2 regions of the Mesorhizobium sp. B2-3-15 genome follow, and region 1 is predicted to be linked to the other one. Evidence: predicted binding sites of a transcription regulator. Region 1 holds the regulator's gene; the other holds the start of a gene.
The links. Region 1 encodes HrcA, which represses chaperone genes, less so after heat shock. Its sites were predicted from a motif close to GTTAGCACTCNCNNNNNGNGAGTGCTAAC; they were not measured.
Positions count from the first base shown of each region.

Region 2: a site for HrcA is predicted at 1,752-1,780, ahead of FJ954_RS23000 (co-chaperone GroES). Genes of this name have one in related genera too.

Region 1 covers NZ_VFVO01000001.1:582,120-586,597, reverse strand. Annotated here, with positions in the region: gene hemW (radical SAM family heme chaperone HemW) at 1-130, opposite strand, end outside; gene rdgB (RdgB/HAM1 family non-canonical purine NTP pyrophosphatase) at 127-804, opposite strand; gene FJ954_RS02915 (VOC family protein) at 804-1,214, opposite strand; gene rph (ribonuclease PH) at 1,398-2,114, opposite strand; gene hrcA (heat-inducible transcriptional repressor HrcA) at 2,270-3,352, shown strand; gene FJ954_RS02895 (hypothetical protein) at 3,455-3,652, shown strand; gene FJ954_RS02890 (sorbosone dehydrogenase family protein) at 3,737-4,478, shown strand, end outside.
Region 2 covers NZ_VFVO01000012.1:43,741-48,218, forward strand. Annotated here, with positions in the region: gene groL (chaperonin GroEL) at 1-1,221, opposite strand, end outside; gene FJ954_RS23000 (co-chaperone GroES) at 1,281-1,595, opposite strand; gene FJ954_RS23005 (usg protein) at 1,978-2,256, shown strand; gene FJ954_RS23010 (hypothetical protein) at 2,345-2,554, opposite strand; gene FJ954_RS23015 (ATP-binding protein) at 2,551-4,053, opposite strand; gene FJ954_RS23020 (glutathione S-transferase family protein) at 4,392-4,478, opposite strand, start outside.

The DNA.
Region 1 (4,478 bases):
CGACCGGCTGGTGGCGGACATGGCTGTTGAAGTCGCAATAGGGGCACTTGGCCGCGCAGAACGGCCAATGGACATAGACGCCGAAGCCGGGACCGCGGTCGAGCGCCATGGTGGTGCCGGGTCCGATCATGCCGAGCCAGGCCTCACCGAACCAAGCCGGGCTTGGGCGAATTTCTGGAAGGCGCGGGCGCGGTGCGACAGCGCCGTCGCCTGGCCGGGTTTCCAGCCGTGCTTTTCCTCCGCGCTCATCTCGCCGAAGGTCTTGTCGAAGCCATTGGGCAAAAACACCGGATCGTAGCCGAAGCCGAGCTCGCCGCGCGGCGGCCAGACCAGCGTGCCCTCGGCCTCGCCGCGATAATATTCGGCCTCGCCGTCGGGAAAGGCGAGGCAGATGACGGCGACAAAGCGGCCCGTGCGCCGTTCGGGCGTGGCCGCGCCGACTTCCTGCATCGCCACTTCGGTGCGCTGCATGGCCATGGCGAAATCGCGCGAACCGTCCGGAGTCTCGGCCCAGTTCGCGGTATAGACGCCGGGCGCGCCGTCGAGCGCGTCGACGCAGAGGCCGGAATCGTCCGACAGTGCCGGCAGGCCGGTCGCCTTTGCGGCGGCAAAGGCCTTGATGTAGGCGTTTTCCTCGAAGGTGGTGCCGGTTTCGTCCGGTTCGGGCAGGCCATACGCCTTGGCTGATTTCGCCTCGAAGCCGAACGGTCCCATCAGCTCGGCGAATTCGCGCAGCTTGCCTTCATTGTGGCTGGCGACGACGATCTTCTTGCCATCGAGCGTATGGAGGTTTGGCGAATGCATCAAAGGCCCCAGATTCTCGGCTCGGCGAACTCGATCGAATTGCCCGAAGGGTCGCGTATATAGATCGAACGGCCGCCTTGCGGCCATTCGAATTCGCTTTCGACGGCGATTTTCTTCGCCAAGAGATGGGCTTTCCAGCCGTCGATTTCAGCGGCGTTTGCGGCAAAGCACAGATGGCCTTCGCCGACCGTGCCGTGCGGCGGCACCTTCAGCCGCGCATCCGACGCCGGGGGAATTCTGGTCGCCTCGGCGTTGAAGACGAGCAGGACGCCCGGGCCACAGCGGAAGAACAGGTGGCGGCCTTCTACCTTGCCAAGCAGGGTGAGGCCGAGGATATCGGTGTAGAAGACCTCTGCTTCAGCGAGGTCGGTGACATAGAGGGCGGATTCAAGAATGGCAGAGGGAGTCACGAGGCACCCCCCTCTGGCCTGCCGGCCATCTCCCCCGCAAGGGGGGAGATCGGCAGCGTGAGCGCCAGCTCATGGTATTCTATGCTGATTATTGGCGAAGCTCTCGACAACATCCGATCTCCCCCCTTGCGGGGGAGATGCCCGGCAGGGCAGAGGGGGGTGCCCAGGCTCCGCATGAATAAACTAAGCCACCGCCATCTGCTGCAGGCTGACCAACCGGGAAATGCCCTTCTTGGCCAGGCCCATCAAGGCCGCGAACTGCTCTTCGGAGAAGGGCTCGCCCTCGGCGGTGCCCTGGATCTCGACGATGCCGCCCTTGCCGGTCATGACGAAATTGGCGTCGGTGCCGGCCGAGGAATCCTCGATATAGTCGAGATCGATGACCGGCTGGCCGTCATGGATGCCGCAGGAAATCGCCGCGACATGATCCTTCAGCACTTTCGAAACGCTGGCCATCTGCCGCGCTTCCATCCAGCGCAGGCAGTCATACAGCGCCACCCAGCCGCCGGTGATCGACGCGGTGCGGGTGCCGCCATCGGCCTGGATGACGTCGCAGTCGACGGTGATCTGCTGTTCGCCCAGCGTCTGCAGGTCGACCACGGCGCGTAGCGAACGGCCGATCAGCCGCTGGATTTCCAGCGTGCGGCCGCCCTGCTTGCCGGCGGAGGCCTCGCGGCGCATGCGCTCGCCGGTCGAGCGCGGCAGCATGCCATATTCGGCCGTCACCCAGCCCTTGCCGGAATTGCGCATCCAGCCAGGCACCTTTTCCTCAAGGCTGGCGGTGCACAGGACATGCGTGTCGCCGAACTTCACCAGGCACGAGCCTTCGGCATGCTTGGAGACGCCGCGCTCGAAGGATATGGCGCGCATTTCGTCGAATTGGCGTTTGGAGGGGCGCATTCGGCCTGCTTTCTTGTCATTTTTTTGAATCGTGGCCGGCTTTTAGACGCATGCAGGGCACGGCGCAAAGGAAAAGGGGCGGTGACCCGACACAGACACCGGGTTGCGCGCGGCCCACCGAAGTCTATATCCTGGAACCGGAGGTTTTTAGCCGAATGACCAAGGCAGTCGATCCCGCCTCGCAGTCGCTGGCTCTTCAGTCGCTCGACATGCGCTCGCGCGACATCTTCCGGCGCATCGTCGATTCCTATCTGCGGGACGGCGAACCCGTGGGCTCGCGCAGCCTGTCGCGCATCCTGCCGTCCTCGCTGTCGCCCGCCACCATCCGCAACGTGATGAGCGACCTCGAGCATCTCGGGCTGATCTACGCGCCGCACATCTCGGCCGGGCGCCTGCCGACCCAGGCTGGCCTGCGTTTCTTCGTCGATGCCTTCATGGAGCTTGGCGACCTCTCCGACGAGGAGCGCCGCACCATCGAGGCGCAGGTGCGGGCCTCCGGCTCCGGCGCGACGCTGGAGCATATGCTGACCGAGGCCAGCCAGATGCTGTCGGGCATGTCGCGCGGCGCCGGCCTGGTGCTGGCCGCCAAGAACGAGGTGGCGCTCAAGCATATCGAATTCATCCAGCTGGAGCCGACCAAGGCGCTTGCCGTGCTGGTATCGCAGAATGGCGATGTCGAAAACCGCGTCGTCGAGCTGCCCGCCGGCATCACCGTCTCGCAATTGCACGAGGCCTCGAATTTCCTCAACGCGCATATTCGTGGCCGCACGCTGGCCGAGGCGCGCACCGAGATCGCCCGCATCAAGGAAGAGACGAGAGCCGCCCTCGACACGCTGTCGCAGGACCTCGTCGAGAAGGGACTTGCGGTGTGGGCGGGTGCCGAAAGCGGCCTGCCGGCGCGGCTCATCGTGCGCGGCCGCGCCAATCTGCTGGAAAACGTCACCGCCCAGGCCGACATCGAACTCTTGCGCCACCTGTTCGAGGACATGGAAACGCAGGACGGGCTGATCCAGCTGCTCGACCTCGCCGAGCAGGGATCGGGCGTGCGCATCTTCATCGGCTCGGAAAACAAGCTGTTCTCGCTGTCGGGCTCGTCGCTGGTGGTGGCGCCCTATCGCGACAAGGACGCCCGCGTCGTCGGCGCGCTCGGCGTCATCGGCCCGACAAGGCTGAACTATGCCCGCATCGTGCCGATGGTGGATTATACGGCACAGCTGATTTCCCGCATGCTGAGGTAAGGAATCCCGGAATTATTGCTTTGGTTTCCATGCCGGAATTCGACCGCGAACGACTTTCCTGGCGGGACCGTAAATCCAGACAGGCTGCAAAGGAGAAAAAGAATGGCGCTGGAATCGTTCAAGGCCCAGATCAGTCTGCTGCTCGAGGAGATGGTCAACCAGCCGGAGGACCAGCACGAAATTCAGGAACAGCTGCGCGAAAAACTGCGCGAGATGCGCGCCATGGGCCTCCCATTGCCGGCCGATCTCGTTGAATTGGAAAAACGCCTGGACGACGATTTTTACGCTGCCGGGACCTGATCCGAGAAGTTTTGAGCATCGAGCGCAACGGAACCCACGAGCAAACCGATCGTTGGTTTCCTTCATGACCCGTTGGAGGAAGTGATGCGATTGGCCGGACTGGCGATGTCCGCACTGTTTGTCACGACCGCGGCGCTCGCCCAGCAAGCCGACCAGCCTGTGCTCAAAGGCCCGGCCGCCTTCGGCGACTGGCGGGCGGACAGGCCCGGCGTGCGCCGGCTGATTAAGCCGGAAGACCTGCCGAAACCCTATGTCACCAAATCCGCCTCCAACAGCGCCGGCGTGATCGACATGCCGGCGGACGCAAAGCCGCATTTGCCGCCGGGGTTTTCGGCCGAGTTGATCGCCTCGGGGATCGACAATCCGCGCGTCGTGCGCATCGCACCCAACGGCGACCTGTTCGTTGCCGACAGCAAGGCCAACCAGCTCCGCGTCTATCGCCTGGCGAAGGGCAGCGCGAAAGCCGCTGAGAAAAGCATCTTTGCCGGCGGTCTCAACCGGCCCTATGGCATTGCCTTCTATCCCCCGGGCAAGGACCCGCAATGGGTCTACGTCGCCAACAGCGACAGCATCGTGCGCTTTGCCTACGGCAATGGCGACCTGAAGGCCTCGGGCGAGCCGCAAACCATCGTCGCCGACATTCCTTCGACCCACCACTGGACCCGCGACATCGCCTTCTCGCCCGACGGCAAGACACTTTATCTTTCCGTCGGCTCCGGCTCGAATGTCGCCGAGGACATGGGCAAGAGGCCCAGGGGCGGGCTCGACGCCTGGGTCAAGGCTAAGCCGCTCGGCGCCAGTTGGGGTTCCGAGGCGGGCCGGGCCG
Region 2 (4,478 bases), on a different contig from region 1:
GACAGCCGCGCGGGTCGCGTGCAAGGCATCGTCGACGCGGTCCTTGCGCTCCTTGACCTCAACCTCGGTCGAGCCGCCGACGCGGATCACCGCGACACCGCCGGCAAGCTTGGCCAGCCGCTCCTGCAGCTTCTCGCGGTCATAGTCGGAGGTGGTCTCCTCGATCTGGGCCTTGATCTGCGCGACGCGGCCCTGGATTTCTTCCTTGCGCCCGACGCCGTCGACGATGGTGGTGTTTTCCTTTTCGATCACCACCTTCTTGGCGCGGCCCAGCATCTCCAGCGTCACATTCTCGAGCTTGATGCCGAGATCCTCGGAGATCGCGGTGCCGCCGGTGAGGATGGCGATGTCTTCCAGCATGGCCTTGCGGCGGTCGCCGAAGCCCGGCGCCTTGACGGCCGCGACCTTGAGGCCGCCGCGAAGCTTGTTGACGACCAGCGTCGCCAGCGCCTCGCCCTCGACATCCTCGGCGATGATCAGTAGCGGCTTGCCCGACTGGACCACCGCTTCCAGCACCGGAAGCAGCGCCTGCAGGTTGGCGAGCTTCTTTTCGTGGATCAGCACGTAGGGCTCGTCGAGTTCGACGCGCATCTTGTCCTGGTTGGTGACGAAATAGGGCGAGAGATAGCCCCGGTCGAACTGCATGCCTTCGACGACTTCGAGTTCGGTCTCGGCTGTCTTGGCTTCCTCCACCGTAATGACGCCTTCATTGCCGACCTTCTCCATCGCTTCGGCGAGGAAGCGGCCGATCTCGGCGTCGCCATTGGCGGAGATGGTACCGACCTGCGCGATCTCGTCGTTGCGAGTCACCTTGCGGGCGTTGGCCTTCAGCTCGGCGACGACGGCGTCCACCGCCTTGTCGATGCCGCGCTTCAGGTCCATCGGGTTCATGCCCGAGGCAACGGCCTTGGCGCCCTCCTTGACGATGGCCTGGGCCAGCACGGTCGCGGTGGTGGTGCCGTCGCCAGCAAGGTCATTGGTCTTGGAGGCGACTTCGCGCACCATCTGCGCGCCCATGTTCTCGAACTTGTCCTCAAGCTCGATTTCCTTGGCGACAGTGACGCCATCCTTGGTAATGCGCGGCGCACCGAACGACTTTTCGATGACGACATTGCGCCCCTTGGGGCCGAGCGTCACCTTCACCGCATTGGCCAGGATATCGACGCCGCGCAGCATCTTCTCGCGCGCTTCGGTATGGAATTTTACCTCTTTGGCAGCCATTGGATCACTCCTCTATCTCTAGGCAGCATTCGTTGACTGGTGGATTTTCTAAGAAGCCGTCAGGCGGCCTTCTTCACTTGCGCGGTCTGTTCGATCACGCCCATCACGTCACTTTCCTTCATGATGAGCAGGTCCTCGCCATTGAGCTTGATCTCGGTGCCGGACCATTTGCCGAAAAGGATACGGTCACCCACCCTGACATCCAGTTCGGTCAGTTTGCCGCTGTCGTCGCGCGCGCCGGGACCGACGGCGATGACTTCGCCTTCCTGCGGTTTTTCCTTGGCGGTATCGGGAATGATGATGCCGCCGGAGGTCTTTTCCTCGGCCTCGATGCGGCGGACCAGGATACGGTCATGTAATGGACGGAACGCCATGTCGTTCTCCTCTTGGGACAAACAGGTTTTCAGCTTCTTCCACACCGGACCGGCAATTCGGGCCGATGCGGAATGCGGCGACCCTTTGTCAGGCATCGCGCGCGCATATCGAGCTAGTTTTCCCTTTTTTCGGTTTCAAGAGGCCGGCCAGAAAATTTTAGCACTCACGCCGTCGGAGTGCCAACTCACTGTTATAGCGGTCTTATTCGCTCTACGTCGGGAGCCGCCGCTTGAATTTACGCCTAGATCCGGCAAAATTATCCGAGCCGGTACCATCGCCGGCGCCGGAACCGCTCACCCTCTCAAGGAGTTGTTTCCCGGCGGCGCACATCGATGGGCCGAGAGACTTTTTCGCCATTGCGGCCACCGGAAGGAGACACGAATGATCGCAAGCGTCAGCAAGGAGTTCCGCCTCCAGATGGAAGGCTATGGCCTGACCACCGCACAAATCCATTACCGTCTGCCTGACCATCGGAGCCTGCTGCAGCTTTATGTCTGGCAGGACTACGACCTCGCGCCGGAGTTCCCCGAACTCAAGGGCTTTCTCTCCTATTGGGAGCGCGAATTGGACGGGCCGCTTCACTCCGTCCACATCGCCCACCACCGGCTCATCACCCCATCGGAATGGCGGGCGGTCGACGGTGTCATCACGGTCCAGTAAGGGCGGCGTCATCGCGCGGTGCTGACCTTACCAGAAGCCGACCAGCGACCTCAGCATCGCCTTCGCACCCGCCGTCTGCAAGCAAGCTTCAGATACGATGATTGACCAGCGCCACGCCGAGCCCGGCAAGGATCGAGCCGCAGGTTCCCGGCACCAGCCACCCGGCGCCGCTTGCCGGGGACCGCGCAAGCGCCAGCGAGGCGATGCCGGCCGCCGCCAGGTCCGCCATCGAGAACCAGCGGATCAGCGTTTGTCGATGAAATCGCGATGCCGCCACGGCCGCGTTGGATGCCCTCACAAAGCCAGGCTTCCCTGTTCCGCCCCCTCGGCATTGGGATCGCCGGGCGCCGTTGCCCAGGCGAGTTCGACCAGCGTCACGGTGCGCTTCCCCGTGCCGTCGACCTGGCAGACGATGAGGCCCTGCTCCTCGATATAGGTGAGCAGCCGCCGGGCGCGGCGCAGGGAGTGCGAGCCGTAGGCACGGGCGATCGCGCCATCGCTCGGGCACGGCCAGCCCTCCTTCGCCGCGCGCGCGATCATCATGAACACGCCTTGCATGTCCTCCGGCAGCAACGAAGCGCGCACCGAGACGTCGCGCCACACATCGTCCTCGCTGGCTTCGGCCCCCAGCCCGGCACGGGCGCGCGTCAACATGCGGCGGAAGGCGGGCAGGTCCGGCACGACCGAGGCGAGCCCCTCGATGCGGCAGCGCACGACAAACTCCTGGTAGAGCACCCCGATCACGCGGAAGCCCGCGTCAGGTTGTGCAAGAATGGCGCGCAGCACGCGGTCCACCCGCTCGCGCCGCTCCGCCAGATCCTCGGCGCTGACTTGCTGCTCCGCCGGTTCGGGGCGGATTTCCAGCGCAGCCGACTTCGCCGCTATCAACTGGTCGAGCAGGTCCGGCGACGCCACCCGGCGCGGCGCGCGCATCGTCTCGGGCGGCGGGGCGGCCAGGATGATGGCGCGGGCATCCTCGAGCGCCGCCTCCGGCAGCGGCATCAGCTTGGGCGTGCCGTTGCGCGGGCTGGTGTCGGTCGGGCCGATGCGCAGGCCGAGCGGCCGGCGCGACAGTGCCGGCCCCAGCGCCATGAACTGGCCGCGCTCCAGATCGCGGAAGGCCTCCGCCTGCCGCCGCTCCATGCCCAGGAGATCGGCCGCGCGCGCCATGTCGATATCGAGGAAGGTGCGGCCCATCAGGAAATTGGAGGCTTCCGCCGCGACGTTCTTGGCGAGCTTGGCCAGCCGCTGCGTGGCGATGATGCCGGCAAGCCCGCGCTTGCGGCCCCGGCACATCAGGTTGGTCATGGCGCCGAGCGAAAGCTTGCGCGCCTCGTCCGACACCTCGCCGGCCACCGCCGGCGCGAAAAGCTGAGCTTCGTCGACCACCACCAGCATCGGGTACCAGTGGTCGCGCGCGACCTCGAACAGCCCGCCGAGAAAAGCGGCGGCGCGCCGCATCTGGTTCTCGGCATCGAGGCCTTCGAGGTTGAGCACGGTCGAGACCCGGTGGATGCGCGCCCGCTCGCCGGCCGCCTGCAGGCCGCGCTCGGTGTGCTCCTCGGCATCGATCACCAGATGGCCGTAGCGTTCGCCCAGGGATACGAAGTCGCCTTCCGGATCAATGATGGTCTGCTGCACCCAAGGCGCGCTCTGTTCCAGGAGACGCCGCAAGAGGTGCGACTTGCCGGACCCCGAATTGCCCTGCACCAGAAGGCGGGTCGCCAGCAACTCCTCGAGATCGAGTTTCGCCGGCGCGCCCGCTGTCGTGTGTCCCATCTCGATCGCAACGGTCATGCCAGACTCATCAGCTCCTTCGCGGACGGGCTTAGCAATCCGATCGCGGCCCGTCGAGCGTGGCATGGCCGGCGATTCGCGTTGCGCACAGCCGAGACAATGACGATCTGGCCGCGATGGACGGCCGCAATCCGGCGGGCCTGCCGGATTGCGGCCCTGACCTGTGGATAGTAACCACCTGTTCACCATGGGCCGGCGTTTCGATTGCGGCGGCCGGCCATCCGCTTAGCCTGGCCTCTGCATCGCCCCCCAAAGCGATGCACCCCAACGCCCCCAAATGGCGGCCGGCGTTTTCAAGTTTCTCTCCAAACGTATACGCCGGTCGCCACCCCTTTCGACTACAGCCTCGGCGCCTCATGCGGCTCGACCTGTCCTGGGACTGGCGGCAATCGCGGCGCGTCCAGACCCTCGAAGGGATCACGCCA